Regions from separate parts of the Viridibacillus sp. KH_047 genome, predicted to be linked through region 3. Evidence: riboswitches for the same ligand, from Rfam matches in the RefSeq annotation. Region 3 holds a riboswitch; each other region holds the start of a gene.
The links. Region 3 has a riboswitch for lysine ahead of AC3IS5_RS05075 (aspartate kinase). Riboswitches for the same ligand answer to the same signal wherever they lie in the genome.

Region 1 (6,365 bases), 1.3 Mb from region 3:
CGCTTTAAGAGCTGATTTTGATGCATTACCTATTACAGACTTAAAAGAAGTTGCTTATAAATCCCAAAAGGATGGTGTCATGCATGCTTGTGGTCACGATGGACATACGGCCGCATTACTTGCGACAGCAAAAACGCTAAGCCATTACAGAGAGCATCTGCACGGTAATATTATTTTTATCTTCCAACATGCGGAAGAAAAACCTCCTGGTGGTGCGAAATTCATGATTGCTGAAGATGTATTGAAGGAAGTCGATTATGTATTTGGCGCGCATTTAGATTCGGGTTCACCAGTTGGAAAGGTATCTGTTGGGGATGGTTTTAAAATGGCTGCAGTTGATAAATTTGCGATTAAAATTCAAGGACTAGGTGGCCATGGTGCGAAACCACAACAATCCATCGACTCAATTGTTGTGGGTAGCGAAATCGTTGGAGCGTTGCAGAAAATTGTCAGTCGTCGCTTAAATCCATTTGATGCAGCGGTAGTGACAGTCGGTGTATTCCATGCAGGAAGTGCTTTTAATATTATTGCAGATTCGGCACTTATTGAAGGAACGGTTCGCACAATGACGGATGAAGTTCGTAATAAGGTAAAAGAAGAAATCTACTCAATCGTCAAAGGCATAACGGAATCAGCACATGCCACATATGAAATTGATTATTTACACGGCTATCCAGCTTTATACAATCATCCGGCTGAAACTGCTCTTGTGAAAGATTTATTTGAAAGGGAATTTGGTACTGAATCGGTGATTGAATTTGAACCGTCAATGGGTGGAGAGGATTTTGCGTACTTTTTAAATGAAAAGCCAGGTACTTATTTTAAAGCAGGATCACAGAATGACGACGAACGCACTCATTTTGCACATCATCATCCGAAATTCGATTTTGATGAAAGAGCGTTATTAACAATAGAGAAAGCATTTGTGAAAATCGTTTCACATTATTTATTTAAATAAGGGGACTTGAACATGACATTATCTTTTGATCACGTAGTACATTTTGTAGAGGAACCAAAAGAAGTAATACAATCATTACAAAACCAAGGAATTCATGCTGTTGAAGGTGGCGTACATGAAGGACGCGGAACGTACAATGCACTTAGTTACTTTGATCTAAGTTATATAGAGTACCTTGGTACATACGACAGAGAGCTAGTAACTGGGGCAGAGCATTTGCATCACAGCCTTATTGAAACAGTAGTAAATAATGATTTCACAGAAGGTTTCGTAAGATTTGCAATTCGCACAACGGATATTGAAGGTATAGCAGAGCGTTTGAAAGAGCAAGGTTTATCAGTAAATGGTCCAGTGCCAATGAATAGAAAACGACCGGATGGCAGTATTATAAGCTGGCAATTACTTTACGCTGGAGAAGAAAATGACTCTCTTCAATTGCCATTTATTATTCAATGGGATGACAATGATGATAAGCGTAGACAGGAGCAAGTTGAAAAAGGAGTCATTGGAAAGCAACCAGAAAAGTTGGACTTTGCAGGTGTTACTTTTGCAGTAATAGATGCTGAAAAAACTGCTGAAAAATGGTCTCGATATTTAGGGTTAGAGTTTGCAGAAGCGTATGTCGATCCGGAGTTGAATGCTATTATACAGGTTCTTACATTAGCTGGCGGTGACTTATACTTTGCTAGCCCTATTGGAGAGGGAGTTGTTGCAAAAGTATTAGCAGAACTAGGAGAATGTCCATTCCAAGTGAATTTCTCAGGAGCTAAAGAACCTGCTACATTTGAATTGTTAAATGGTCGTTATCATTTTGAGAAATAAGTTATATAGATTAGTGCACCGATAAATCTAGAGAAGCTATTATGCAGTGATTGAGACTGCGTAATAGCTTTTTTCTATGACTAGTATGGTTAGGATAATGTAGTTTTAAGTTAACAATACGAAAAAATCCGAGCCATTATAAGCTCGGATTCATCTCTACTTTTCAGGTGTAACATAACCTTCTTTTGCAGCATGCATACCAGCTGACACTAATAATACTACAGTAATAAGGAATAGGAAGTTGGCTGTTGTCCAACTATTTGAAATATCATGGATAAAGCCAAATAGTACAGGGCCAACTGCCGCTAATAAATAACCGAATGATTGAGCAGTACCTGATAATTCAGCCGCTTCATCAGCTGTACGCGTACGAAGTGAGAAGAACATCATCGCTAAACTAAATGATGCACCACCTGCAAGTCCTAGCAATATCATCCATAATACTGTCAATGAAGTCCATCCAGCTAAAATACCACCAAATCCTACTATATAAAGAATGCCGTATACTGCAACAAGAGGACGTTGATCTTTTCTACGACCTGCAATAATAGGAATGATAAACGTTGCAGGCAATTGTGAGAACTGCATAAAGGAGAACATCCATCCAGCTGTATTAGCACTCATACCTTGTGATTGCAGCATTTCAGGAATCCAAGCAGCGGTTGTATAGAAGATAAGAGATTGGAAACCCATTGCTAATGTAACGGTCCAAGTAAGGGGAGATTTCCAAAGTGGGACTTGTTCTTTCTTAGTTTGAGTGGCACTTTTCACTTCTGACTTAGGTTTGCGGATTTGTGGAAGCCAAACAATAAAGGCAATAACCGCTAAAATGAACCAAATACCAAGTGCAATTTTCCAACCGAATTCACCACTAGCGAGCGGATAACTAATCCCAGCTGCTAAGCTAGCCGATATATTCATAGAGACTGTGAATAACCCTGTTAATAATCCAACTTGTAAAGGGAATTTCAATTTAATTAAGCTTGGTAATAGTACATTTCCAAAAGCAATTGCGACACCAATTAGGGATGTACCTAATAACAGCATGGATGTCGTTCCTAAAGATCGAGTAAGAATTCCTATAGCTAGTAATGCTGTTGAGAATAGTAAAGTACGTTCTATGCCAAAGCGCTTTGAAAATTTTGGCGCAAATGGTGAAATAACAGCAAAAGCAAGTAAGGGAATCGTTGTGATAAATCCTGCTAATACATTTGAAATATGTAGGCCATCACGAATAAATGAAATGATTGGACCTACAGATGTTAAAGGAGCACGTAATGTAGAAGCGATGAAAATAATCCCAATTACAAGTAACCAAACATTACGATTCCATTTTAGCTTGTTGCTATTTTGAACAGCTTGATTTGTTGCCAATTGTAACGCCTCCTATTATATATATTTATGAATCTTATAATATTTTAAACCTACTAATTGACAAAGGTTAATTATATCAAAGAAAATGGATAATCCTAATAAGATGGCTTAAAATAAAATCACCAATTTAATACGGGGGTATTGATGATGAGAACAGCGCAACAAATGATGGATTTAATCCTAGATGTAGCGGAAAATGATGAGCGAGTACGTGCAGTTTGTATGAATGGTTCAAGAACAAATATAAATGTAAAAAAGGATCCCTTTCAAGATTTTGATATCGTTTATATTGTGACGGATATCAAATCATTTACTAACAATCCTCATTGGGTAGATATTTTTGGAGAGAGGATCATTATGCAAACGCCAGAAGATATGGTGTTGTTTAAACCTGAGCTTGGCGGGCGCTATACATATTTGATGCAATTTTCGGATGGGAACCGAATTGATTTGATGCTTATCCCTGTCGAAGAACAAGAAGCATATTGTAAAGAAGACAGTTTAACTACAATCTTGTTAGATAAAGATGGGTCACTCCCTAAACTCCCTCTACCAACGGACGTCAATTACTGGGTACAATGCCCAACAGAAGAACATTATAAAGATTGTTGTAATGAATTTTGGTGGGTTGCTACATATATTGCGAAAGGATTATGGAGAAAAGAGATGCTCTATGCACAAGCACATTTTAATAATACGCGTGAAATGCTTATTCAAATGCTTTCATGGCAAGTCGGAGTGCAAACAGACTTTTCTAGAAGTGTTGGTAAAAACGGCAAGGACCTTGAGTACCTATTACCAAAAGAGATGTGGGAGCAGTTACTTGCAACATATAATAATGCTAGCTATGATTCAGCATGGCAAGCACTATTTACTATGTGTGATTTATTTCAAAGTACAGCAACAAATGTTGCTAGCATGCTTTCATTCCAAAGTTATGAAGAAGGTGTTAAAGTGCTCAATTATTTAAAGCATATTCAAACGCTACCGAGTGATACTGAAGTAATATTTTGAAGATTTAACAAACATTAACTTAAAATGTTTTAATATTCAAGAAAATTTACATCTTGAACATAGAACTCTCTTGTATTATAATAGGGGCATATTAAATTAATATATTGCAATGCCTCATCCATTCGATGAGGTAGAGGTCGCGGTATTAAAAAGTAAAATGGATGAGGCGAAAAGCGTCAGTGATTCTATTTGAAAGGGAATATCGCCGAAGTGTTTATAAGCTTTTTCTTATAATCATTGGGGCTGTTGCCGAAAGGTGCAGAACTGTCACGTCTTAGCGGGCGTGTTGAGCTATCTTTATCAAGGTTGATGGGCATGTTTTGATACCATCGCATATTCCTTGTGATGGTATTTTTTATGACATCAAGTTAACCTTCTTGCAATGAAAAATGGAAAGAGGAGATTCTTAATGAGTAATAAAAATAACGGCCAAAGCGTAGAAACGCAAGGTCTTAATAGAGGATTGAAAAGTCGTCATGTGACGATGATTTCACTTGGAGGAACAATCGGTACAGGGCTGTTCTTAGCAAGTGGTGGAGCTATCCACGAAGCGGGTCCAGGTGGAGCGTTATTAGCATATTCTTTAATTGGTATTATGGTGTTCTTCTTAATGACAAGCTTAGGGGAAATGGCAGCATTTATGCCTGTATCAGGTTCGTTTAGTACTTACGCATCTAAATTCGTTGACCCAGCGCTAGGTTTTGCTCTTGGTTGGAACTACTGGTATAACTGGGCAATTACAATCGCAGCTGAAATTGCAGCTGTATCATTAATTATGAAATTTTGGTTCCCTGATGTATCATCATTCGTCTGGACCGCAGGATTTTTAGTAATCATCTTCACTTTGAATGTCTTATCGATTAAAAGCTTTGGTGAAAGTGAATATTGGTTTTCACTTATTAAAGTCGTTACAATTGTCGTCTTTATCATCGTCAGCTTCTTGATGGTATTTGGTTTAATGGGTGGACATGACCCAGTTGGATTCAAAAACTTCTTCATTGAAGATGGTCCATTCCATGGTGGTTTCTTCGCAATGTTTGGTATCTTCTTAGCAGCAGGTTTCTCATTCCAAGGAACAGAACTACTAGGAATTACTGCTGGTGAAACTGAAGATCCAGGAAAGAATATTCCGAAAGCTGTTCGTCAAGTTTTCTGGCGTATTCTGTTATTCTACATTTTAGCGATTTTAGCGATTGGCTTATTAATTCCATTTACTGATGAACGTTTAGCTAGTAGTGATATTACAGTAAGTCCGTTTACTTTAGTATTTGAAAATGCAGGAATCGCGTTTGCAGCTTCAATTATGAATGCGATCATTTTAACAGCGATTTTATCATCAGGAAACTCTGGTTTATATGCTTCATCACGTATGCTTTGGGAGCTTGCTAAAGATGGTAAAGCGCCTAAAATGTTTACTAAACTAAACAAACGCGGTATTCCGATGGCTGCGTTAGTGGCAACTTGTTTAGTTGCTTGTGTATCATTCATCGCATCATTCTTTGGTGATGGTGTTGTCTACATTTGGTTGTTAAATGCATCAGGTATGTGTGGATTTGTAGCTTGGTTAGGGATTGCAGTAAGTCATTACAGATTCCGTAAAGCCTATATTGTACAAGGTCGCGATTTAAACGAATTACCTTATAAAGCAAAATGGTTCCCATTCGGTCCGATCTTTGCCTTTGTACTTTGTGCAATCGTTGTTGTTGGACAAAACTATACAGCATTCACAGGTGATCATATCGACTGGTACGGTATCCTTGTTTCATATATCGGATTGCCAATTTTCTTAGCTATTTGGTTTGGCTATAAAATTGTTCATAAAACGAAAATCGTCAAACTAGAAGATTGTGACTTTGATAGTCACCGTTAACTAAAAAAGAACTACGTAGCCTCTAAGCTGCGTAGTTTTTTTGTTTTATTAATTCACACCCAATTGCAATTATAAACAAATTCATGAATGTGTTTATAGGGAGTAAAGCAATAAATTATCTGAATGACATATTAATCAATAGTGGAATAAGAAAAGCTATTGCAAATTCTTAGGCTCAGTGACATAAAAAGTTTCAATGTATCCACAATCATTACAATACTCAGCTGATACAGGTGAAGATTTGCCTCTGATATTATTTGCTGGAACCATTTGAAGAATTACAGCACCACTGTGAAGTACTCCTTTTTTCATTTCGTTTCCGTCACA
Region 2 (13,566 bases), 1.1 Mb from region 3:
TACTATGACATAATTGAAGTTGAACAATCTGGGTTCCGTGCTTGTAAGAGATGTCAGCCTGAAGTTGAGCATTCCCCACATATCGGACTTGTAAGAAATGTAATTAGCTATTTGATCAATCACTATAAACAAAATGTAACATTACAGGATATTGCTGATTATGTTGGCATAAGCCCATATCATCTTGGTCGCCTATTTAAACAGGAAACTTTGGAAACTCCGCGTACTTGTTTAGAAAAAATTCGAATCGATAAGGCTATGCATCTTCTTAAAAATACTAATCATACGAATCTCGAGATTTGCTATGAAGTGGGATTCCAAAGCCCTTCTAATTTTTACAAGTCATTTCGCCGTTTGACAAATTATTCCCCTAGTGAATATCGTACCCTTGAAGGATAAGGAGTTGTGGAAATGAATTGGATTGATCACCAATCATATATAGAAATTTATCCGCCTGAAGAATTCAATTTCGAAGAGTGTTTATTGTTCTTAAGTAGATCTAAACAAGAAGTATTGCATCAAATAAGAGATGGATATTTATATAAACTATTAAAAATAAAACAAGAGTTAATATTGTGTAGAATTGGATGCAATCGAAATATTATTCTAGTTGATTTTCCAATCACTCCACCCTCCAAAGGAATTCGTGAAGAAGTGGCATCGTATATATGGGAATGGTTTGATTTGGATGCAGATCTTCGTTTATTTTATGATGCAGCAAAGCAGGACAAGGTATTACAGAGTTTTGTCCAGAAATATTACGGCTTAAGGATAATGTGTATTCCAGATTTATTTGAAGCACTATCTTGGGCAATTATTGGACAGCAAATAAATTTAACATTTGCTTTCATATTAAAGAAGCGCTTTGTTGAAACTTTTGGTGAAAGTCTTACCTTTAAAGGAGATACTTTTTGGCTATTCCCGACATTTGAAAGGATCGCAACTATAAGTGTGGATGAGTTAAGGGAACTGCAATTTTCAGTTGGGAAGGCTGAATATGTTATTGGCGTCGCTAAGATCATGGTAAATGGTGAATTAACAAAGGAATTGTTAATTGGGCATCAGGATTATCAACAAATTCAAAAGTCGTTAACGAAGATTAGAGGAATAGGAGCTTGGTCGGCTGACTATGTGATGATGAAATGCTTACATCAGCCATCTGCCTTTCCAATAACGGATGTCGGTCTCCATAACGCATTAAAAATCCATTTAGACCTTGGACGTAAGCCGACAATAGAGGAAATCAAAGAGTTATCAGCAAATTGGGGAGGACTGCAAGCATACGCAACCTTTTATCTATGGAGGTCTTTATATGAGTAAGTTATATAAATTAGATTATGAATCTCCAATTGGAGTGATAGAAATAACGGGTACAGATGAAGCAATTAGCTCTATTATGTTTTCTGAACAGGACAGAGCCGTAAATAATAAACAAGATAAAATGCCAATTGTTTTAGAAAATTGCTACGATCAACTTGATGAATACTTTAAAGGTGACCGTCGTGAATTTACTTTTCCTATTAAATATGAAGGCACAGACTTTCAAAAAATTGTGTGGAACGCCTTAACAAGTATTCCATATGGAAAAACGGTGTCGTATAAAGATATTGCCGTTTCAATTGAAAATGAAAAAGCAATTAGAGCAGTAGGAAATGCTAATGGAAAAAATAAATTAAGTATTGTTATACCTTGTCACCGAATTATTGGATCAAACGGAAAATTAACAGGTTATGCAGGGGGCTTGTGGAGAAAGGAATGGCTACTTCAGCATGAAAAAACTAGTAGTAAAGGAATTACTACAGGTTATGGAATATAGATCGATAAAATAAAAAGGGAGAATAGACAATTGCCTATTCTCCCTTCTTTGATAAGAGTACTGATTAAGGTTCTTACAGTCCCACTCATCATATTTATATCTTATTTAGTATAGTTATCAAAGTAACCTTGGATAAAGATCATTGGAGTACCTTTGTCACCACTGCCTGATGTTAAATCAGATAAAGAACCGATTAGGTCAGTTAGTTGGCGAGGTGTAGTACCTTGTGCTTCCATAGCGCCTACAAGGTCAGTACCTTTATTATCAATGTATTCAGAGATAGCTTTTTGAAGTTCTTCTCCTCTTAAATCAGCAAAGTTATTATCAGCAAGATATTTTAATTTGATTTCATTCGGTGTGCCATTAAGACCAGCTGTGTAAGCAGGTGATACAACTGGATCAGCAAGCTCCCAAATTTTCCCTACTGGATCTTTGAATGCGCCATCACCATAAATCATAACTTCAACATTTTTGCCTGTTTTTTCTTTCAGCATTTCTTGAATTTTATCTACAACAGGTTGGCAATTACGTGGGAAAAGCTTCACGCTGTTTTCTGTTGATTTATTTGATCCTAGTAGACCGTAACTTTCATTGAAGCCACTACCATCAATTGACTCAGCTAGGATGTTATCTAGGCTGTAGATTTTTTCTCCACCGTTAGCTTCTAAAATTCTCTTTGTTCTAAATCTTGTATGGATATCACAAGTTAATACGCTCTTAGTATATTCTAAGATTGTTTTTGGATTGTTCGAGAAGATTACTTCACATTCAACACCGTATTCTTCGACTAATGATTTGTAGTAATCGATATAGTCAACTCCAGTGAAAGTGTGTTTGTTATGTCCAAATAATTCGCGGAATTGTTTTTCAGTTAAAACGTCTGTCCATGGGTTAACACCTTTTTCATCAAGTGTATCAAGGTCAACTAAGTGGTTACCTACTTCATCTGATGGGTAGCTAAGCATTAAAACAACTTTTTTAACGCCTTTTGCAATACCACGAAGACAGATGGCAAAGCGGTTACGGCTTAAAATAGGGAAAATAACGCCTACAGTGTCATCTCCGAATTTTGCACTAACATCTTTTGCGATGTGATCGATTGTAGCGTAGTTACCTTGAGCGCGGGCAACGATTGATTCTGTTACTGTTACGATATCTTTATCTTGAATATTAAAGCCTTCAACTTCTGATGCTTTTAATACACTTTCTACAACGATATCTTCAATGCTATCGCCTTGATTGATGATTGGGCCACGAAGACCTCTTACAACTGTTCCAACTACTCTTTCCAAAATAATCGCTCCTCATTGCTATATTGTTTACTATCATTTTTTTAAAACTCACAACTTGTAATATACCTCAAAATAGTGGTATAAGTAAAATTAATATATCAAATGATAGGTATAAGGTGATATTATATGGTAAGTAAATTAGATTTATATAAAGTGTTTTGTAAAGTGGGGAAAAGCTCAAGCTTTTCAAAAGCCGCAAATGATCTGTATATGACACAACCAGCTGTTAGTCAGGCTATTAAACAATTAGAAAAAGAACTAGATATCCGCCTTTTTAATAGAACGCCTAAAGGGGTCTCTTTAACGTATGAAGGTAGCTTGTTATTCGAATATGCAAATTCAGCTATAAACTTACTTCATGTTGGAGAAGAGAAGCTTTTAGAATTTAAAGATTTAACTACTGGTGAATTGAAAATAGGTGTGGGTGATACAATTTCGAGGTATTTTTTACTTCCTTATTTAGAAGCTTTTCATAATCAGTACCCAAATATTAAATTTAAAATAATGAATGGTACGACAATGGAGCTTTGTGCAGTATTAAAGTCGGGAGAGGTTGATATTGCCTTCTGTAATTTCCCTATTGATGATCCAACATTAGAGCTTAAACCTTGTATTGATGTTCAAGATATATTCGTTTGTGGAGAACAATACATGAAGACCATAACGGAGCCACTTAGCTTTGCTTCAATAGTAGATCTGCCACTAATATTACTTGAGCGACAATCTGTCTCGAGGAAATATGTAGATGATTATCTGATGACAAAGGGTGTTAAGATTTCCCCGGAATTTGAACTAGGTTCACATGATTTATTATTAGAGTTTGCAAAAATAAATTTGGGAATAGCGTGTGTAACAAAAGAATTTTCCAAAGAGTATTTAAATAAAGGAATATTATATGAAGTGCCTTTAATGGAAGATATCCCAAAAAGGAGTATAGGCGTATGCTTTTTAAAAAGTGTGCCTCTATCGCCAGCTTCAACAAAATTTGTTGAAATTGTAGAAAGTAATCAAATATAGATAAATGAAAAAAAACCGCCAAAATATTTTTGGCGGTTTTTAATGTGTTTCAAGTTCTTAGTACGTTTTATCACCATTAAAGATAGAGTTTTTAACGACAACATAATCTACTGTACGGATAGCGTCAAGTTTTTTGCCGCCAGCATAAGAGATAGATGATTGAAGGTCTTGTTGCATTTCAGTAAGGGTATCTTTTAGAGACCCCTTATGTTCAACATACAGTTTTTTACCTTCTACGTTTTTCTTCTCACCTTTTTGGAATTCAGAAGCTGAACCAAAGTATTCTTTAAGAAGTTTACCGTCTTTTTCGATAGTCTTACCTGGAGATTCTTCGTGTCCAGCAAATAATGAACCGATCATGACCATTGAAGCACCGAAGCGTACAGATTTAGCGATATCACCATTAGTACGGATACCTCCGTCTGCAATAATCGGTTTAGTAGCAGCTTTTGCACACCAGCGTAGAGCCGCTAATTGCCAGCCGCCTGTACCAAAACCAGTTTTAATTTTTGTAATACATACTTTACCTGGTCCAATACCCACTTTAGTAGCATCAGCGCCGGCATTTTCTAATTCTCTTACGGCTTCTGGTGTACCAACATTACCAGCAATTACAAAGCTAGTAGGTAAGTGTTTTTTAATATGTTGAATCATATTGATTACAGCATTTGAATGACCGTGTGCAATATCGATTGTGATGAATTCAGGAATTATCTTATCTGCTGCTAATTCTTCGATGAATGCATACTCTTCTTCTTTTACACCTACGCTAATTGAAGCGATTAATCCACGGGCTTGCATATCTTTAGTGAAATCTGCACGTTTTTGTGGTTCAAAACGATGCATTATATAGAAATATCCATCTTCAGCTAATTGAATGGCTACTTTTTCGTCAATAATTGTTTGCATATTTGCAGGTACTACCGGTAATTTAAATGTATGTTCACCTAAAGTAACTGATGTGTCACATTCAGATCTACTATTTACTATACATTTTGCTGGAACCAATTGAATATCTTCGTAATCAAATACATTTTCCATAAAACACACTCCTAAAACCGAATAATAATTATTTAAGTAAATAAAACGTTCGCCTTTTAGTAATTTACATCATTTTTGGTCTTATGTCAAAAAATAATAAGCGTTTTCATTTTTTTCTGTAGAAATTCAAGAAATACTCATAAAAAAATTTTGTAGGGAAGTTAAAAAACAGTGTTTGATGTTAGGGATTCTTAAGGGAGAGAATCCTTTAATTTCAAACGATGATTTTTATTAAGAGTAGCATTAGGAAATCTTGATGAAATATACATTGAAGTTTTAGAGAGTAGTTTGTAAATCGCTGTTTATATTCATATTTATTAAAAGCTTTTTAGTAGTATAATCTGTGTTCCAACACTGATAGTTACTTTGAAATAATTTCACCAAATTCAACTTATAATTATTTCTTTTCTTCGGATGTCATATTTATCGCTTTTAATTTAAGCAAATTATGGACATTAAAAAGCATTACGATTAGTGGTATACTGAATAAATAGATTAACCATCTGAAAGGAGATGAAAATCTTTGAAATACATTAAATCACAAATGCAACAATTAATTAATGAAAACAAAGAATTGCATACAAAATTTAAAGAATTGAAAAAGTCTTTGGATCTTGAAAAAAACTATGCCTTGAAAGCTTTATATCATGCAGAAGTTGCTGATGGCGGTAAATATCAACAAGACTATCAAGCGTTAGATGACCCAAAATACTAAGAACATTTTTTGATATATATTTGAGTATCAATAACGTAATAAAAGACTAAAAAGATAAATTTAATATAATTTTTGTAGGAATATCTACTTATTGGAGAGTTCTCTTATACAGAATATATTTAAGGGTTAATTTAGTTTTAATTGGATAATGACAGGAAAAAAGGCTTGCGAAATACGGGTCTTTTTTCTTTTTTTTGTTTTTTTTTCTGTTAAATTAGAAATATGACGTTATTTGTAGTTTATTTTTTTATATTATGTTCTATTTGATAGTAATTCACTGTTTAAGAAGTTAATATTATAGTAACAATAATACATTTCTTGAAAGGGAGCATCGTATGATAGAGATAGAAATGAAATTAAAGAAATATTTAATTGGACAACCTTCCATTGTGATCAATGAAGATGAAACAATGGAAGATAGTATTGAAGTACTGGATGCACGAAATGATGTCAATTACGGTTATATTGAAGTAACGGACGATAAAGAGCTGACAAACATCAATATTGATTTTGATAAATTAGTAGAAAATTGCGATGTAGAGTTAGAAAGTCTAGAAGAACTTGGGATGGATGAAATTTTACATATTACAGAGTCCTTTGTGAAGGATTTCGGCCGTGAAGTAGTACAATTTAGTAATTTCTCTGAGATTGGCGAAGGTGAATATTTAGTAGTTTATGAAGCTATAGATAAAAAACTAAAACTCCCTTTACCTAATTCTGGTGCAGTTATAGAGATCAATTCATACGGTACTATTACAGCGGCTACTATATTCCAAGAGTATTATCAACTTACATATCCAAAAGTAGAAGTAACAGAAAATGAAGCAAGAGAAATTTTATGTAAAGAAACATTAGTGGAATTAGGAATCGAAGAAAATGAAGAGCAAGGGGAATTTGAATTAGTTTATCAACCAATTCGAGATTATATAGGTGTTACTGTTGATGGGGAAGTTCAAAAAGCAAGTCAGTTGTTCAGTGAATCACAGCTTGAACAATTTGCTATTACACCTGTTCAAGTGACAAAGTCATTGCCAAAGTTATTAGGTGTAACTGATCAATATTTATTACGTGAAGAAGAGGGTAATTTATATTGGTATGATGCGGAAGAGTTAGATGAAAAAGGTGAAGATGCGGAAGTTGTAATCGAAGTGCTACATTTTGATGATGCGGGTGCTAACTATGAATCTAATGTGGAATGGGATACAGAAGCAAAGACTGAGTTACCTTTTGAGCAATTGAAAGACAATGCAATGCAATTTTTAGAGATTATTGCTGGTGATATACACCATAAATATATGCTAGAAGAACAATCTGTTTCGAATGATGATACAGAAGAATTTGATGATGATACAGATGAGGATTTCTTCAATGTGGATGAATATGATGCAGACGAGCATGCAGACGAACATGAAGATGAGCCAACGACTATGTTTACTTTTATCCCATTTTTCCGTGAATACAAATTAGACAAATACTCCGTCCTAATTGAGGTAGGTATGCATACAGGAATAATTCGTTCATGTCTGTATAGCGCAATAAATATGGAGGCTATTCGAGGTATTAATACTACACCAATGATTACATTGGAAGAAGGGGATGCTATATATAAACAGAGTTTGCAGATGAAACTTTCACGTTTTGAAGAGATAGATGAAGATGATGAAATGAAAATTTATAGCTTAAATTACTCTATTAACACCCCTTCTGAAAATGGTGTAATTGATAAGATTAATGCTGCAACAGGTGAAGTTACGTACACTGAATCAGATATTGTTAGAGGCTGAAAATTAGTTGTAAGGATAAGTATTCTGAATATTCAACTAAATTTTCGTTGACAGTGAAAGTTTGGTACTGTAGACTGTGAACAATGATAATTGAATACAACCTCACTTTCCAATAGTTGAGGTAGAGGCGCGATATCTATTAGTCTATAGTGGAGCTTGAGAAACTATGAAGCTATGGAGAAGGAGATGTCGCCGAAGTTTGTAAAATACTCGTTATTACTTGCTGGGTCTGTAGTTAATAGCTGCAGGACTGTCTCAATAAACCTCCCAGTTTATTGAGTTGTGCTATCTCTTTTAGGGTAAAGTAGGGTGTTTGGGCTAATATACAAAGCGACCTAAGTTCATCTTAGGCCGCATTTTTTATACGTATATTAGCCTTTTTTAGTATTTTTAAGGAGAATATGGATATTGACTAAGGGGGAAACATATTATGAAAAAAACATGGTTATTTCTTTCAAGCATGATGCTATTATCAATTTTACTATTAGCAGGTTGTGGGGGAAAGGAAACGGATTCAGGATCAGGTGAATCTACTAAAGGGGAAACAAAAAAGGAAATATTCAAAGTGGGGATGGAAGCGGGATACCCTCCGTTTAACTGGACACAAAAAGACGATTCAAAAGGCGGTGTGAAAATTGACGGTAACTCTGAATATGCTGGCGGTTATGATGTTGAAATTGCCAAACGTGTGGCAGATGCATTAGGTAAAGAATTAGTGATTGTAAAAACAGAGTGGGATGGTCTAGTACCATCATTAACTTCTGGCAAAATTGATGCAATTATGGCAGGTATGTCGCCAACTGCAAAACGTAAAAAGACAATTGATTTCTCGGATAACTACTACAAATCTGAATTTGTAATGGTCGTTAAAAAAGGCAGCAAATATGAAAAAGCTACATCTATTCAAGATTTTAGTGGTGCGAAAATTACTGCTCAGTTGAATACAACGCAATATGCAGTATTAGACCAAATTAAAGGTGTTAAAAAACAAACGGCAATGGATAATTTCCCTTCAATGCGTGTAGCTTTAGAATCAGGTGTTATTGACGGTTATTTATCTGAACGTCCAGAAGGTATCAGTTCTTCTACTGCAAATGACAAATTTGTAATGGTTGAATTTACAGATAGTTTTAAGGCATCGGAAGAAGATACAGCAGTTGCTGTTGGTATTCAAAAAGGGAGCAAATTAAAAGATAAAATAAATGAAATTTTAAAAGGTATCTCCGAAGAAGAACGTACGGAAATCATGAATTCAGCGATTAAAAATCAACCAGCTGCAAAATAATGTATGTCGGATACCGGCTGCATATAAAACAGTCGGTATTATTGCTTTTGAAGGAGGAACATAATGAGTATTGATTGGATTATAAGCATAGTGACTGAAAACTGGGAAATGTTCCTTCGCGGGGCATGGATGACATTATTAGTTGCTGTTTTTGGTACAATTTTTGGTGCTATTATCGGATTATTAATTGGTGTAATAAATACGATACCAAAGCCAGAGCGAGGTATAAAGAGATTATTCCTGAAGTTTATTAATGTAATTTTAGCAATCTATGTGGAATTTTTCCGAGGAACGCCAATGATTGTACAAGCAATGGTAATCTTTTATGGTTCTGCTCAAGCATTTGATATAGATATGAATCGTACATTTGCAGCAGTTTTAGTTATTTCTATTAACACCGGCGCGTATATGGCTGAAATTGTACGTGGTGGTATAACAGCTGTTGATAAAGGTCAATTTGAAGCGGCACAAGCGATTGGTATGAGTCATTGGCAAACCATGATTCATGTAGTGCTACCACAAGTTGCGCGCAACATTTTACCTGCAACAGGTAACCAATTTGTTATTAATATTAAGGATTCATCTGTATTGAATGTCATTAGTGTAACTGAATTATATTTCCAAACAAAATCGATTGCAGGAAACAACTTCCGTTACTTCGAATCGTTCTTCGTAGCGTGTGTATTATATTTAATCATGACGATTACGATTACACGTATTTTACGTTACATTGAAAAACGATTAGATGGTCCACAAAACTATCAAATGCTTGATGATTTAGCTCAAGTAGAAGGTGGAAAAGCATGATTGTGTGCAAAGGAGATAGACTTATGAAAAATGTAATCGAGATACAACATTTAAGCAAATCCTTTGGCACTAATGAAGTTCTTAAAGACATTGATTTCTCTGTAAACAAAGGGGAAGTTGTCTGTGTCATCGGATCTTCAGGATCAGGGAAATCTACGCTTCTACGTTGTATTAACTTATTAGAAATACCAAGTGGAGGACAGATTATTTATCAAGGTGAAAATATTCTAGATAACAACCATAATATTAATAATTATCGAACAAAACTTGGTATGGTATTCCAATCATTCAATTTGTTTAATAACCTTAATGTATTAACAAATTGTATTGTCGGTCAAACAAAGGTTTTAAAACGTTCTAAAAATGATGCTGAGAATGTTGCTATGAAGTACTTGAAGGTTGTAGGTTTGGATCGTTATGTCAATGCAAAGCCACACCAATTATCAGGTGGTCAAAAACAACGTGTTGCTATTGCTAGAGCGCTGTCTATGGAACCAGATGTTTTACTTTTTGATGAACCAACTTCTGCACTTGACCCAGAAATGGTTGGAGAAGTTCTAAAGGTTATGAAGGAATTAGCAGGTACAGGTCTTACGATGCTAATCGTGACACATGAAATGGAATTTGCACGAGAAGTTTCAGATCGTGTTGTTTTCATGGATAAAGGGGTCATAGTGGAAGAAGGTTCACCAGAGCAAATCTTTAACCATCCACAAAATGAGCGTACAAAGGCATTTCTAAAACGTACGTTTAAACAATAGGGGTATTGAATAAGAAAGCCGTTCTCCACATCATTCGTTTGATGTAAGAACCGGCTTTTTATATATGCCACTTATTGTTGATTTCTTTTATGAACATGGAGGTATTCTTTTTACTCCCCATAATAGGTGAATATACATAGGAAAAACTCCGTTTAAATATACGGTCTTCTAATTGGATAACAGCGAGTGTTCCTCTTTTTAATTCATGTTCAATAACACTCTTTGATAGTAGTGTAAGACCATCAATTCCTTGCGTCATAAATTCTTTTAATCCTTGATTGCTGCTAATGGAGATGAGCGATTTAATATTAATACTATTAGATTCTAGTACATGAAGTAAGTAATTACGAGTACCTGATCCTTCTTCGCGAGTTAGCCATGTGTGATTATGTAAATCTTGAATCGTTATGCTTTCTTTTTGGGCAAGTACATGCGAAGGAGATGCGACTAACATTAACTCGTCTTCCATAAATGGTTCTACAATTAATTCTTTATTGGTTGTTTGACCTTCAATCAAGCCTATATCTACCTTCAGCAATTGAACAGCTTCGACAACTTCATCGGTATTTCCTATTATTACTTCCAGGTCAAGTTCAGGGTATTTTTGCTGTAAAGTAACGAGTAATGAAGGTAGTACGTATTCGCCAATGGTAAAGCTTGCGCCAATCAGCAGTTTTCCATTAATTTCATTTTGAAGTGTTAGAATATCCGATTTGGTCTGATCATAAATGGCTAACATTTGTTTAGCGCGGTCATAGAGAATTTCACCAGAAGGGGTAATTTTCAGCGATTTAGGTGAGCGTAAAAACAACTGTGTATTAAATTCAGTTTCTAAATTTTTTATGTGTAAACTAACGCTAGGTTGAGAAATGTGGAGGTATTCAGCTGTTTTCGTGAAATTTTTTATATCCGCTAAAGCAACGAATGTCTTTAAAGCATCGTAATACATTAAATTCCTCCTTATTAGAAATACTAATAGTCATAATTACTTATCTGTATTTTACTGATTATTAGTTCTCCGGTAAAGTTTACGTACAAACAAAATAAATGAGGTTAAAAAATGAGGAAAATAATAAATGTTCTACCTGGATTGATTATTTGTATTATTATCGCTTTTATTGGAATGGTATTTGGTCGTTTCTTTCCGAGTTTAGGCAGTGGGTTATTTGCTATTTTAATTGGTATTTTGGTCGGTAATTTAAAGTTTGGGTCTAACTCGAGGTTAAGACCAGGAATAAAGTTTTCAGAAAGTAACCTACTATACTATTCAATTATTTTATTGGGAGCAACGTTGACATTTAATTCTTTATTTAATATTGGGCTAACAGGTATCTCTTTTATTCTTATTCAAATGGCTGGGACAATTGCCTTTGTCATTTGGTTGGGAAAAAAATTAAGTTTTGGTGAGGACTTTCGTTTATTGATGTCGAGTGGTAATGCCGTTTGTGGGTCTTCAGCAATTGCTTCAACAGCACCAGCAATTAATGCAAAAACATCAGATATGGCTGTATCTATAACAATTGTTAATTTACTAGGTACAGTAATGATGATTCTTTTACCTGTAATCACAAGTACAGTTTTTCATAATAATGTACTGCCATCTTCAGCTCTGATTGGTGGGACGTTACAATCCGTAGGGCAAGTAGTTGCCAGTGGGAGCATAGTTGGCGAAGCAGTGAAAGATCAGGCAGAAATTTTTAAGATCAGCAGAATCATTTTCTTAGCATTAGTCGTGTTTGTTCTAAAACGCATAAAGATGGCAAATCAAGAAGCTCAAGAGGCCACTAAAAGAAAATTCAACATACGTTCAATTGTTCCTTGGTATGTAGCAGGGTTTTTATTATTGTGTGTAATCAATAGTATTGTTTTATTTCCAGCATCAATTACACATCCGACCAAAGTTTTTGGTAACTATTTGGAAATAACGGCGCTTGCAGGCATTGGTATGAGCGTTAATATAAAAGATTTAACACAGCATGGATGGAAATTATCTGCATATGCAGGTGGTATTGGTCTATTCCAAATTATTTTCGCGTTGATCCTAATACTCATTTTGCTTTAATGCCCTGCCATTACTGCTTTCAGTTGGGAAATTGGTAGTGGTGAGTCATATGTAGACTGTAATATTTATGTATTTAGTTGATTGGAGCGGAGGGCACAGCCCGCAGAAAGCGTCCGCACGTAGGGGAAATCAAAGGTAGTATTCATCCATATTTATTATAAAAGAAAAAGACTGTAGGCAAATTCGAAATTCTTCGAGTTTGTCTACAGTTTTAAGTGCTCTTAAATGAGAGGTTTAAGTCTATTTTTTAAATAACAGGTAAATGAAGTACGGTGCCCCAATTAGAGATACGATTATACCTGCTGGAATGCTACTGAAGCCTATAATATTACGACCTATAGTATCGGCAAGTAGTAATAGCCAACCACCTGTTAAAATAGCTAGGGGTATAAATAATTGATTTCTTGGTCCTACTAAAGCTTTTGCAATATGAGGGGACAAAAGACCAATGAAGACAATACCGCCGGTCACTGAAACCGCAGAAGCAGTTAAAGCTACAGCAGTTAACAGTAAGACAATTCTTTCTTTCTCAAGTGAAAGCCAAGGCAAAATTGCCCAAACAAATGCCCAATCATTTCCCCATCTCAATTCTTTGAATTAAACGGTCACCATAACCAATGCTTAAGTCATCTGTATATAGGCGAACCATGATATGACTAACCTCCGTTTGCAAAATAAAATTAATAGTTTATAATTGAGAATGACTTTCAATGTCATTGCACGTGCTTAATATAAGGTCAATGATACTTAAAGTCAATTAATTTTTTGAAATGCTCACAATAGATAGATACATAAATAAATAAATAAATAAATAAATAAATTATTTAATACTAATTAGGAGTGTTAATATATGGAGCTAGAAGAGTTATACGATGTGACGGTCATTGGTGGAGGACCAGCAGGATTATATTCAACTTTTTATAGTGGATTACGTGAAATGAAAACGAAGATCATTGAATATCAACCTTGTTTAGGTGGGAAACTAC
Region 3 (13,566 bases):
CATCTGCCATTGCTACAAACGCACCAGTAATAGAAGCTGTACGCGTGCCTCCATCTGCTTGAATGACATCACAGTCGATCCAAATCGTTCTTTCTCCAAGTTTTTCTAAATCTACAACTGCGCGTAAAGCTCGTCCAATTAAACGTTGGATTTCCATTGTACGACCGCCAATTTTACCTGCTGATGCTTCGCGACGAGTTCGTGATTCAGTTGCTCTTGGTAACATTGAATACTCTGCTGTTACCCAACCTTTTCCTTCTCCTCGCATAAATGGTGGTACTTTTTCTTCAATCGTTGCATTACAAATGACTTTCGTATTCCCAACTGTTATTAAAACAGAGCCTTCCGGGTGCATTAAATAGTCCTTGTCCATTTGAATCGGTCTTAGCTCGTCTTTTTTACGTCCATCATTTCTTGTCATGATGTACCTCCAATTATGTTGTTTTTATTCATAGTAAAACCCCGAAATGTCCATCATTTCGGGCTTTTACTATATTATTTACGCTATTACTTTTTTAAAGTAATTCTTTTCACTTGTATCTTCTGAAGTGGTAGCCATTTATTCGCAATTAATTGGAACATCGGCACCGAGCCCGTCGTATAGAAACGGTGCTCTGGTGCTAATTGTTCCTTTCTTGCTATATGATGATAACTCAGTAGATTTTGGACGTCCTTAGCTGTTTCTTCTGCTGAAGACACAACTTGAACGTGTTCACCTACAGTCTGTTCAATATTCCGCTGAATAAGTGGATAATGTGTACAGCCTAAAATAACCGTATCAAAACTTGTTTGATGTAATGGTTGTAAACTTTCTTTTACTAACTGGTCAGCAAATTCCCCTTCGTACTCGCCACTTTCCACTAAAGGAACAAATGACGGGCAAGCTAGTGATGTTACTCTACTAGATGATGAAAGTGAATAGAGCGCCTCATCATATGCACCACTCTTCACTGTGCCCTCTGTACCAAGGACTACAATGTCATGGCTTTTCGTCGCTTTAATCGCTGCTCTAGCACCTGGGTTAATAACACCGATAACTGGGAAAGGACATTTCTTTTGCAAGCTTTCTAAAGCAACTGCAGTTGCGGTGTTGCAAGCAATGACAAGCATTTTAATATTCATTTTCGACAATGCGTCCGCCATTTGCCATGTAAAGGTTCTCACTTGTTCTTGTGAACGTGGTCCATACGGGCATCTTGCTGTATCACCAATATAATATATGGATTCGTTCGGTAGTAATCGTAGCATTTCTTTTACAACGGTTAGTCCACCAACACCTGAATCAATCACTCCGATGGGAGCATTCACGTTAACCGCCTCAATCCTGGTTCATTTCGTTATATAGTTTGTGTAATAATCTTGATAATTCTAGTACTTCTGTTTTACTAAAATCTGTTACGATGTCGTTTAAGTATTTTTGACGTTTTACAATCACTTCTTCAATTATACGTTCGCCTTCTTCTAATAGATGGATTCGAACAACTCGACGATCCTCATTGTCACGTACACGTTTAACAAGCGCATTTTTTTCCATGCGATCGACTAAATCAGTCGTCGTGCTAAACGCTAAATACATTTTATTTGATAAATCTCCAATTGTCATGTCACCAATCTCATGAAGCCATTGTAACGCAATGAATTGCGGAGGTGTAATTGTATAGTTACTTAATATTTCTCGACCCTTCTGCTTAATTAATGCCGAAATATGTCGAAGCTCTTTTTCCAAAAATGCTACTTGTTCAGCATCATGTGTGGACTTTGGATCTTGATTTGTCATGTGAACCTTCACTCCTCAAAAGGATTACTTATCCCTTTATTGTGAAGTGTTTTGACGAAAATGGCAAGAGCACATTCATCCTAAAGACAATTCTCCTAGACGAAGAAGCTCAATCATCGCTTGTGCACGGCCTGACACACCGAGTTTCTGGATAGTATTGGAAATATGATTGCGCACAGTTTTTTCACTGATGTGAAGTTGTGTGGCTATTTCCTTTGTCGAAAAGTCTTTTACAAGTAATTGAAAAATTTCCCGTTCACGCTTTGTTAACAATGAACGATGATGTGAATGACTCATCACACGCGGCCCTCCAATCCCCTCTTCCATGTAGCGTATGTCGGAAGTGGCAAAGCGGTGACGGCTATTCAAATTTTATACTTGAACACTCTGTAATTGTGATTCATTCCACCTTATAGACTTCCCAGTTTGACGGTTCATTTGCACAATGGTTCCGCGTCCTGTAAAGCACATCTCTTCCTTATTATTGATTGCCAAATAATGTAGATCTAATGATGAGTTGCCGATATTCTCTATTTTCACAAAAATATTCAATTGCTCCTCAAAGTACACTTGCTTCACATAATCACATTGAATATCTGCCACAACAGGAATGGCTTCTTCATCTACTTGCATCCATTTTCCCATAAAACCAAGATACTTTAAAAATTCGATTCGTGCATATTCAAAATATGTGATTGGCACTGTATTATTCATATGTCCAAACATATCAGTCTCTGAAAACCTTACTTGCACAGGTACTGAAAACGAAAACCCCTTTTTCCATTCTTCCATATTACTAATGTATGATGATTGCATAGTATTTCCCCCTTTGAAAATGAACAGTTATTCATTTAATTATAACAGAAAATACCAATGATAAACACGGACAAACATTCTATAAATAACACAAAAACAGCTTCACACAAAAGTGTGAAGCTGTTTTAAAAGTTTCTAATCTGTTACTTTTCAATAATAGATTAGTCAACCATATGGTCAGAACCAAAGAAGTTTTTGAACATTTGTACTGTAGTAGCACGGTTCAAAGATGCGATAGAAGTAGTCAAAGGAATACCTTTTGGACATGCTACTACACAGTTTTGAGAATTACCACAGTTAGCAAGACCGCCTTCGCCCATGATTGCCGCTAGACGCTCGTCTTTGTTCATTGCACCTGTTGGGTGAGCATTAAATAAACGTACTTGTGAAAGTGGAGCTGGTCCCATGAAATCAGAATGAGTATTCACGTTAGGACATGCTTCAAGACAAACACCACAAGTCATACATTTAGATAATTCATAAGCCCATTCACGTTTGCGCTCTGGCATACGTGGACCTTCACCAAGATCATAAGAACCATCGATTGGAACCCATGCTTTCACTTTTTTAAGTGAATCAAACATGCGGCTACGGTCGATTTGCAGGTCACGAATGACAGGGAAAGTGCTCATTGGTTGTAATTTAATTGGTTGTTCTAGTTGGTCAACTAACGCTGAACATGATTGACGAGGACGACCGTTAATAACCATTGAACATGCACCACAAACTTCTTCAAGGCAGCTCATGTCCCATGAAACTGGAGATGTATTTTTACCATCAGCAGTTACTGGATTACGTTGAATTTCCATTAATATAGAAATTACGTTCATACCATGACGGTAAGGTACGTTGAATTTTTCCCAATATGGTTGTGAATCCGTTGTATCTTGACGTTCAATTTCTACACTAATATATTTCGTTTCAACTGCTTGTCCCATGATTATTTATCCCCTTTCTTTGCAGAATAGTCACGTTTACGTGGTGGAATTAACGAAACATCAACTTCTTCGTAGCTTAATTTAGGCTCAGTAGATGGAGTGAATTCCGCGATAGTTGTTTTCAAGAAGTTTTCATCATCACGTTCTGGGAAGTCTGGTTTATAGTGTGCCCCACGACTTTCATCACGATTTAACGCACCTAAAGTAATAACACGAGCAAGAGCCATCATGTTTTTCAACTGACGAGTGAATTGTACACCTTGGTTACTCCATTTAGCAGTATCGTTAATGTTGATGTTGTTATAACGTTCTTGTAATTCCATGATTTTATTGTCTGTTGCTCTTAATTTATCGTTGAAACGTACAACAGTAGCGTTAGCTGTCATCCATTCACCAAGTTCTTTGTGAAGTAGGTATGCATTTTCGTTACCGTCTAATTTCAATGTATCATCCCATTTTTGCTGTTCTTCAGCAACTGCGGAATCGTAAATTGAAGAAGGAAGATCTTCTACATGTTTTTCAAGACCTTTGATGTAGTTAACAGCGTTTGGTCCTGCAATACTACCACCATAGATAGCTGATAATAATGAGTTAGCTCCTAAACGGTTACCACCGTGTTGAGAGTAATCACATTCACCTGCAGCAAATAGACCTGGAATAGTTGTATGTTGATCGTAATCTACCCATAGACCGCCCATAGAATAATGAACTGCTGGGAAGATCTTCATAGGTACTTTATGTGGATCGTCACCTACGAATTTTTGGTAGATTTCAATGATACCACCAAGCTTAATGTCAAGTTCATGTGGATCTTTGTGAGAAAGATCTAGATAAACAACGTTTTCACCGTTGACACCAAGTTTTTGGTTAATACAAACGTCAAAGATTTCACGTGTTGCAATATCACGTGGCACTAAGTTACCGTATGCAGGATATTTTTCTTCTAAGAAGTACCAAGGTTTACCGTCTTTGTAAGTCCAAATACGGCCACCTTCACCACGAGCAGATTCTGACATTAGACGAAGTTTATCGTCACCAGGAATTGCTGTAGGGTGAATTTGGATGAACTCACCGTTCGCGTATTTAGCACCTTGTTGATAAACGATAGATGCTGCCGAACCAGTGTTAATCATTGAGTTTGTTGATTTACCGAAGATAATACCAGGACCACCACTTGCCATGATCACTGCGTCAGAACGGAATGCTTTGATTTCGTGAGTTGTAAGGTTTTGTGCTTTAATCCCTTTACATACGCCTTCGTCATCAAGAACTAGTCCTAAGAATTCCCAACCTTCGTATTTTGTTACTAAGCCTTCTACTTCCCATTTACGAACTTGTTCGTCTAGAGCGTATAGAAGTTGTTGACCTGTTGTCGCACCAGCAAATGCTGTACGGTGCATTAATGTACCACCGAAACGACGGAAATCTAATAAACCTTCTGGTGTACGGTTGAACATAACACCCATACGGTCAAATAAATGGATGATTCCTGGTGCCGCATCAGCCATTGCTTTTACTGGTGGTTGGTTCGCTAAGAAGTCCCCACCGTAAACTGTATCATCAAAGTGGATCCATGGAGAATCCCCTTCACCTTTTGTATTAACAGCACCGTTGATTCCGCCCTGTGCACAAACAGAGTGTGAGCGTTTTACTGGTACTAATGAGAATAATTCAACTTCTGTGCCCATTTCGGCTGCTTTCATAGTAGCCATTAAACCAGCAAGACCGCCGCCAACGACTATCAATTTGCTTTTAGCCATGATATTTCTCACTCCTCTTTCAATTAGTAATCAAGCGCTTACATGATTTTAAGTGCACTGCCTTATACGAATGCAAGTAAAGCCGATACGCCGACTACAGATAACACTAAGAAAATTAAAATAGTAACATATGTTGCGATTTTTTGAGATTTTGGAGATTGAGTAATTCCCCAACTTACTAGGAATGCCCAAACACCGTTAGCTAAGTGGAAAGTTGCTGAAATAATACCAGCGATATAGAATGCTACCATCCAAGGATTAGATAGAACATCTGCCATCATGTTGTAATCAACTTCAGTTCCAAGTGCTTTTTGGATACGAGTTTGGAAAATATGCCATGCGATAAACACAACTAGGAATACTCCTGTGAAACGTTGCAATACGTACATCCAGTTACGGAAAGTGCTAAAACGTTTAGTGTTTGGTTGCCCAGTGAAGGCTATGTACACACCATAAAAAGCATGGAACATTAATGGAATGTAAATCACAATCCATTCTAGAGCCCATAAGAATGGGAGACTCCCCATAAATTCACTTGCTGTGTTAAATGATTCTGCACCTTTTGTTGCTGTAAAGTTAATAAACAAGTGTTGCGTCAAGAACAGTCCAACTGGAATAATTCCAAGAAGTGAATGCAGTCGACGCCAATAAAACTCTCGATCTTTCGACAAAACTGTTACCCCCCTTAATACTGAAAATAGACAGACGAACAACTACCAACGCTTTCCAACGCGGTATCCATTGACTGCATATTTCATCATGGTACAATATTATGACAAGTTCATTGTACTCTCATCATGGCAGAGCGTCAAGGTAACTAGCACTATTTCTAGATACCTTTAAATCATGCTTTTTTCTCGTAAATACATAAATATTCTACTAGAAAACGCTATTCTCTAACTCTGACAAAAATTAGACAAAATTAAATGAAAGAAGGCAAATCATGTCATCTACTAACACTCAACACTTCCCATTATTTGGTTACGAACTAATCAGAGATCACGTTCTCTCGTCTGTTCTTGGAAAAAACGAGGAAGATATCCTATATTGGTGCGGCAAAGAGTTAGCACGCAAGTTTCCTTTATACAGCATGGAAGAAGCTGTTTCATTTTTTCAAGAAGCCGGATGGGGAGAGCTTTCTATAGAAAAACAATCTAAAGATGAAACGTTTTATACTCTCACTGGAGATCCTGAGGCTATGCAATTTGACAAACGCTGCTTCCGTCTTGAAAGTGGCTTCCTAGCAGCTCAACAAGAGAAAATCAGTGGTTTCTTAACAGAATGCTACGACGAAAAGAAAGCAAAACGTGGGCTTGTACGATTCCATGTTAAATGGGATTTAAAAGACAAACTATAAAAAGAAGCTGACTAAATATCTGTTCAAGATGGCTAGTCAGCTTCTTTTTATTTTATGATTAAACTTGAATTGCTAGACTAGCTGCCAACTCAAATTCATCATGTAATGCGTTTGCAGTTAACAACATCGATTCTTGTGGAATGACAACAGAAATTTTTATTTCAGAAGTACTTACCATTTTCAATGTAATGTTTTCTTTATGTAAGCGATCGAACATTTTTGCGGCTACGCCAGGATTAGACACCATACCAGAACCTACAATCGATACCTTAGCTACGTCCTCTTCATAATTCACATGACAATAACCAATTTTAGATTTATTTGCTTCTAATACTCGAGCGGTATCTGCTAAATTTTCTTTCGTAATAGTAAATGATACTGAAGGCTCTATCCCTTCGAGTATAGTTTGAACGATAATATCAACATTTATATGATTATCAGCTAAAACCGTGAAAATATTGACTAAAGAACCTTTATAATTCCCCTCGTATCCTACCGTTACACGAACAATATCTGACATAAACGCTACTCCACGTACAACTAAATCTTTTTCCACTTCAACTTCCTCCTTCATAATTGTTCCTTCATCGTCTACATAACTAGAGCGAACTGCTAATGGGATCTTGTAGTTTTTTGCAAACTCTACGGCACGTGGATGTAAGACACCTGCTCCTAAATTTGCTAATTCTAACATTTCATCATATGACAGTTCCTGTAGTTTGCGAGCTTTTGGAACATAACGTGGATCTGAAGTGTACACACCATCAACATCTGTATAAATATCACAGCGCTCGGCACCTAATGCTGCAGCTAAAGCAACTGCTGTTGTATCTGATCCTCCGCGACCTAGAGTTGTAATATTGTTATTACTATCGATTCCTTGGAAACCTGCAACTACCGCAACTTGGCCTTTATCCAATGCTTTTTGCACATTTTCAGATTGGATTTCAACAATGCGGGAATCACTTGGAATCCCTTCCGTTAAGATACCAGCTTGCCAACCAGTGAAAGACTGCGCTGATAACCCTAAACTTTGCAATGCAATCGTTAATAATGAGATAGTCACCTGCTCACCAGTTGTTAAGAGCGTATCCATTTCACGCTTCGATGGATTTGGCATTACTTCATGTGCCATCTCTACTAACTTATCCGTCGTTTTACCCATTGCTGAAACAACAACGACAATGTCATAGCCCTTATCTTTCTCTTTCTGAATGCGCTTTGCCACATGCAATACGCGTTCAATCGTTGCAACTGATGTACCACCAAATTTAAAAACTAAACAACTCACTCATAACCTCTCCCTTATTTGTTATGACGACCGTATCACAATGACATCTTATGAAAAAAGCAGCCTTCCACACGTTTCCGTGTGAAAAGCCGCCTCGTAGCATGCACGTTCAAAAGAACATTCATGTGAGATAGCCCTCCAGAACCGAAACGGATCTGACAATTCTACACTTGTTAAATGTAGAACCAGTAATAAATTTGAAATAGTCAATTTATCACTTCGGCGGCCTCCCCTTTCATCAGCAGTCATAGGATCTATTCATCCTCTTGCTGATTACTCTTGAAATCCGCGCCTCTATCATCACTAATTAGTGATTATTTATAATAGTAATGTTACTTTAACATAATTTTCAGATTACTGCAATTTATTTTTCAGAAAAATAAGTAAATATGGTATGAGCTAGTTTTTTTGGTACATTCGCAGCAATTAACTCTTCATAGGATGCCTCACGAATTTTTTTAACAGATCCAAATTGTTTGAGAAGCTGCTGCTTACGTTTCGGACCAATTCCTTCAATTTCATCGAGAACAGATGTAATGGCATTCTTCTCATGTAATTGGCGATGGAAGGTAATAGCAAAACGGTGAACTTCATCTTGAATTCTTTGTAAAAGATAAAATGCTTCACTCGTTCTCTTCAACGGAATAATTTCTGGCGGCGAGCCATACAGCAATTGAGAAGTTTGGTGTTTATCATCTTTTGCCAAACCTGCAATAGGAATATCTAAACCAAGCTCATCTTCTAAGATTTCTCTTGCCACTTCCATTTGTCCTTTCCCACCATCAATAACGATTAAATCGGGTAAGGGTAAGCCATCTCTTAATACACGAGTATATCTTCGGCGAATGACTTCTCGCATTGCTCCGTAATCGTCGTGCTTTGCAGCAACTTGAATTTTATATTTTCGATAATCCTTTTTGCTCGGCTTACCGTCAATAAAAACAACCATCGCTGAAACGGCGTCCGCACCAAAAATATGGGAGTTATCAAATGATTCTATGCGAAGCGGTGTCGCAATATTCATCGCATTTCCCAATTCTTCGCAGGCACCTATTGTCCTTTTTTCTTGACGCTCAAGTAACTGGAATTTCTCAGAGATAGCAATTTGTGCATTTTTACTCGCTAAATCAACAAGTTCTTTTTTCTTTCCCCTTTGAGGAATCGTCACTTTTACATCAAGTACTGTAGCTAGAAGGTCCCCTTCAATATTCGTAGGTATGAAGATTTCCTTCGGCTTGATATGTTCTGCCTGTTCATAAAAGCGTCCCACAAATGTTAAGAATTCTTCCTCAGGGTCTCGATAAATCGGGAATAATGAAACATCTCTCTCGATTAACTTTCCTTGTCGTACAAAGAATACTTGGATACACATCCAACCTTTATCAACCGCATAACCAAAAACGTCACGGTTCGTTAGATCAGTAAGCGTAATCTTCTGGCGTTCCATGACAGTTTCAATATGGGCAATTTGATCTCGATATTCTTTTGCTCGTTCGAACTCTAATTTTTCAGCTGCATCGAGCATTTTTGCATTTAAATCTTCTTTAACTTCCCCGTAGCCGCCGTTGAGAAAACTCGTAATATCTTGAATTATCTCTTGATATTGCTCTTTCTCAACTTCTTTTACACAAGGAGCTAGACATTGTCCTAAATGATGATATAAGCAAACTCGATTCGGTAAATTTGTGCATTTCCTTAGCGGATATAGGCGATCAAGTAATTTTTTCGTTTCATTTGCAGCAAAGCTATTTGGATAAGGTCCAAAGTATTTACCATTATCCTTTTTAACTTTTCGGACTATAAGAAGTCGAGGGTGCCTCTCGTTCGTTATTTTAATATATGGATACGTCTTGTCATCCTTCAGCATAATGTTGTATTTCGGATCATGTGTTTTAATGAGGTTTAATTCTAAGATAAATGCCTCTAAATCCGAAGATGTCACGATGTACTCGAAGTCTTCTATTTCACTAACAAGTCGTTGCGTTTTACCATCGTGGCTGCCTGTGAAATAAGAACGTACGCGATTTTTTAATACTTTAGCCTTGCCGACATAAATGATTGTTCCTTGACGATCCTTCATCAAATAACAACCAGGTTGGTCAGGTAGAATAGCTAACTTTTGCTTTATTAATTCGTTCACCTTATCACCTTCTTAGAAAAGTGCGAGCACCTAGGTCCGTTCTGACTATCATAGACAAATTGTCATAAAGGTTGCTCTTTAACCTCCATTTCAAATGAGCTTTTGATCTCGAGGGCCAGGCGCTGTATCTAAATTTTATACAGAATAGTTTTAATCTCTATTAATTCTAAAAAAAACCGGGAACCATTGTAGGAACCCGGTTTAATATTCATTTTTTCTAAGATTAAGCGTGTTTTTGAATGAATTCTGCTAATGCTTCTTTCGGTTGGAAACCAACAGTTTTATCAACTGGCTCTCCGTCTTTGAATAATAAAAGAGTTGGAATTGACATAATGCCGAATTTGCTTGCTGTTTCTTGGTTTTGGTCTACATCAACTTTAACAATTTTAGCTGCACCGTTTAATTCAGAATCTAGTTCTTCTAAAACAGGAGCGATCATTTTACAAGGTCCGCACCAAGTTGCCCAAAAGTCAACTAGTACTAAACCTTCTGCGATATCATTTGAAAAGCTTGCATCTGTTGCGTGTACGATTGCCATATTAAATATCCTCCTTCAACTTACGTATAACGGTAGTATAGCATGGATGAAAAGCACGAGCGACTGTTATGCTTATAACAGCATTATTTTGCAATAACGATAGTAAAAAACGTCTATCACACGTTAGTATGTATGCTTATATGAAGAAAACCCTGTAAATGGTATGACCGTTTACAGGGTTTAGACGCATCTATTATGCGTTTACTAATAACTTTTTGAACTCTTCAGTAAGCATTGGGATAACTTCAAAAAGATCTCCAACGATACCGTAGTCAGCTACTTTAAAGATATTCGCTTCTGGATCTTTATTGATCGCAACGATAACTTTTGAGTTAGACATACCAGCTAGATGTTGGATTGCACCTGAAATACCAGCAGCGATATAAAGATCAGGTGTAACTACTTTACCTGTTTGACCGATTTGCAATGAATAATCACAGTAATCGGCATCACACGCTCCACGTGAAGCACCAACAGCGCCACCTAGTACGTTAGCAAGCTCTTTTAATGGTGCAAAACCGTCTTCGCTTTTCACGCCACGTCCACCAGCTACTACTACTTTCGCTTCTGATAAATCAACGCCATCTGTTGATTTGCGAACAACTTCTTTAATAATAGTACGTAGATTCGTAATATCTACAGAAATCGATGACACATCACCTGAACGAGATTCATCTTTTGCTAGAGGAGCTATGTTATTTGGACGGATTGTCACGAACACAAGTCCCTCTTTCACTTGTACTTTTTCAAATGCTTTACCAGAATAGATTGGACGGATGAAAACTACTGAGTCATCTTCCCCTTCAATATCTGTAACATCTGATACTAAACCACTTTGTAATTTACTAGCTAGTTTAGGAGAAAGGTCTTTACCTAGAGCAGTATGACCGAAAACGATTGCTTCTGGTTGCTCTTGCTCAGTAACAGCCATAAATGCTTGACTAAAACCATCAGAAGTATACTGTTTTAAATGTGGGTGTTCAACAGTCACTACACGGTCTACACCGTTTTGAATAAGTTCCTGGGCAAGATTCGCTACAGCGTCTCCGATTAGAACGCCAACAACTTCTCCGCTACCAGACACTTTTTTTGCAGCTGCAATAGCTTCGAATGATACATTTCTTAAGCTTCCTTCGCGTACTTCACCTAATACCAATACTTTTTTAGACATGTTATGTCCCTCCCATACAATTTAAAATCAGCTTAAACGACTTTCGCTTCTGAATGTAATAGACTAACAAGCTCTTTCACTTGATCAGATAAATCGCCTTCTAATACACGTCCAGCTACTTTTTGAGCTGGTAAGTAAATTTCAACTGTTGTAGTTTTTGCTTGAACATCATCTTCGTCAATATCTAAATCATCTAATTCTAGCTCTTCAAGAGGCTTTTTCTTCGCTTTCATAATACCAGGTAAAGATGGGTAACGAGGTTCGTTTAAACCTTGTTGTGCTGTCACTAGAAGTGGTAACTCTGCTTCAAGAACTTCTGAATCCCCTTCTACGTCACGAATGATTTTCGCTGTTTTGCCATCGATTTCAAGTTTTGTAATCGTTGTTACATAGTTTATGCCTAGTAATTCCGCAACACGTGGACCTACTTGACCTGAGCCACCATCTATAGCAACGTTACCACCTAAAATAAGATCTGCTTCTTTATCTTTTAAGTATTCAGCTAAAATATATGCGGCTGAGAATTGATCAAGCTCATCTAAATCATCTTCAGTGTTGATTAAGACTGCTTTATCAGCTCCCATTGCTAAAGCTGTACGGAGTTGTTTTTCTGCATCTTCTCCGCCGAGAGTAACAACTGTTACTTCGCCGCCTTGTGCATCACGAACTTGAATAGCTTCTTCGATTGCGTATTCATCGTATGGGTTGATGATGAATTCAGCTCCATCTTCTTGGATTGCCCCACCAGTTACAACAATCTTTTCTTCTGTGTCAAAAGTACGTTTTACTAATACAAAAATGTTCATTCAACTAACCTCCTAATACTATTTTTATTTTCCTGTGAAAGTTGGTTCACGTTTTTCGATGAATGCTTGGATACCTTCTTTGGCATCCTCAGACATGAAAACGGTACCAAAAGCTTTTGCCTCAGCTTCAATGCCTTCATAGAATGAAGTATGTTTAGCATATTGCAGCATGTCGATTGCAGCTTTTAAAGCAACCGAGCTTTTCTTCGCAATACATTTCGCTGTTGCAATCGTTTGAGGTAGTAATTCCTCATCAGAGAAGGCAGCGTTTGCTAAGCCCCACTTAACAGCCTCAGTACCGGAAATTGGATTACTAGTGAACATCATTTCTGCCGCTTTTGCTACCCCAACATATCGAGGTAAACGCTGTGTACCACCAAAACCAGGAATTAACCCTAATTGTAATTCAGGTAATCCTAATTTCGCGTTTTCAGTCACATAGCGGAAATGACAACTCATCGCTAGCTCAAGTCCCCCACCTAAAGCAGCGCCATGAATTCCAGCAATAACTGGCTTAGAGAATTTCTCTAAACGTTCAAAGACATCTTGTCCATTAGCAGATAATTTTACAAATTCAGCACCCGATGTAACATCTGTAAATTCTTTAATATCTGCTCCTGCTGAGAAGAATCTTCCTTCTCCATGCAATACAATGACTCGAACTGAATCATCGTGCTCTACAGCATTTAAAAGTTCATTTACTTCTAAAATTAGACCCCGCGATAAAGCATTAGCGGGTGGGCGCTGAATCGTTGCAATTGCAACCCCATCTTCAACTGTCCAACGTAAAAATTCCATACTCCCATTTCCCCCTTTGCATTTGGCTATGTAAGTAGTTTCCGAGTTGAATCGAAGCAATGGATTGGCTGCTACCAATTCAACCAATTAATTTTTACAATTGCCTATGCTTTTATTCCATTGAGTATTAAATGTTGTACTTTCGGTGCTAGCGCAGTTAAATCATATTTATGA

Region 1: it holds a riboswitch for lysine, as region 3 does, so the genes downstream of both, AC3IS5_RS19270 (amino acid permease) here and AC3IS5_RS05075 (aspartate kinase) in region 3, are expected to answer to the same signal.
Region 2: it holds a riboswitch for lysine, as region 3 does, so the genes downstream of both, AC3IS5_RS20480 (transporter substrate-binding domain-containing protein) here and AC3IS5_RS05075 (aspartate kinase) in region 3, are expected to answer to the same signal.

Annotation. Positions count from the first base shown of each region.
Region 1 covers NZ_CM174479.1:3,939,407-3,945,771, reverse strand. The annotation lists gene AC3IS5_RS19290 (M20 metallopeptidase family protein) at 1-958, shown strand, start outside; gene AC3IS5_RS19285 (VOC family protein) at 971-1,780, shown strand; gene AC3IS5_RS19280 (CynX/NimT family MFS transporter) at 1,937-3,154, opposite strand; gene AC3IS5_RS19275 (aminoglycoside 6-adenylyltransferase) at 3,302-4,168, shown strand; lysine riboswitch at 4,292-4,470, shown strand; gene AC3IS5_RS19270 (amino acid permease) at 4,578-6,038, shown strand; gene AC3IS5_RS19265 (acetyltransferase) at 6,195-6,365, opposite strand, start outside.
Region 2 covers NZ_CM174479.1:4,170,074-4,183,639, reverse strand. The annotation lists gene AC3IS5_RS20520 (bifunctional transcriptional activator/DNA repair enzyme AdaA) at 1-399, shown strand, start outside; gene AC3IS5_RS20515 (DNA-3-methyladenine glycosylase family protein) at 412-1,320, shown strand; gene AC3IS5_RS20510 (methylated-DNA--[protein]-cysteine S-methyltransferase) at 1,313-1,816, shown strand; gene AC3IS5_RS20505 (coenzyme F420-0:L-glutamate ligase) at 1,918-3,108, opposite strand; gene AC3IS5_RS20500 (LysR family transcriptional regulator) at 3,235-4,125, shown strand; gene guaC (GMP reductase) at 4,183-5,166, opposite strand; gene AC3IS5_RS20490 (hypothetical protein) at 5,690-5,881, shown strand; gene AC3IS5_RS20485 (hypothetical protein) at 6,217-7,665, shown strand; lysine riboswitch at 7,780-7,961, shown strand; gene AC3IS5_RS20480 (transporter substrate-binding domain-containing protein) at 8,096-8,950, shown strand; gene AC3IS5_RS20475 (amino acid ABC transporter permease) at 9,014-9,757, shown strand; gene AC3IS5_RS20470 (amino acid ABC transporter ATP-binding protein) at 9,781-10,518, shown strand; gene AC3IS5_RS20465 (LysR family transcriptional regulator) at 10,577-11,467, opposite strand; gene AC3IS5_RS20460 (YeiH family protein) at 11,579-12,580, shown strand; partial or broken gene AC3IS5_RS20455 (iron chelate uptake ABC transporter family permease subunit) at 12,821-13,162, opposite strand; gene AC3IS5_RS20450 (NAD(P)/FAD-dependent oxidoreductase) at 13,431-13,566, shown strand, end outside.
Region 3 covers NZ_CM174479.1:1,006,213-1,019,778, reverse strand. The annotation lists gene rph (ribonuclease PH) at 1-421, opposite strand, end outside; gene racE (glutamate racemase) at 508-1,308, opposite strand; gene AC3IS5_RS05110 (MarR family winged helix-turn-helix transcriptional regulator) at 1,319-1,777, opposite strand; gene AC3IS5_RS05105 (helix-turn-helix domain-containing protein) at 1,853-2,074, opposite strand; gene AC3IS5_RS05100 (acyl-CoA thioesterase) at 2,150-2,593, opposite strand; gene sdhB (succinate dehydrogenase iron-sulfur subunit) at 2,755-3,531, opposite strand; gene sdhA (succinate dehydrogenase flavoprotein subunit) at 3,534-5,291, opposite strand; gene AC3IS5_RS05085 (succinate dehydrogenase cytochrome b558 subunit) at 5,354-5,962, opposite strand; gene AC3IS5_RS05080 (YslB family protein) at 6,235-6,648, shown strand; gene AC3IS5_RS05075 (aspartate kinase) at 6,707-7,939, opposite strand; lysine riboswitch at 8,063-8,244, opposite strand; gene uvrC (excinuclease ABC subunit UvrC) at 8,304-10,079, opposite strand; gene trxA (thioredoxin) at 10,303-10,617, opposite strand; gene AC3IS5_RS05060 (electron transfer flavoprotein subunit alpha/FixB family protein) at 10,811-11,788, opposite strand; gene AC3IS5_RS05055 (electron transfer flavoprotein subunit beta/FixA family protein) at 11,821-12,594, opposite strand; gene AC3IS5_RS05050 (enoyl-CoA hydratase) at 12,619-13,392, opposite strand; gene fadR (fatty acid metabolism transcriptional regulator FadR) at 13,497-13,566, opposite strand, start outside.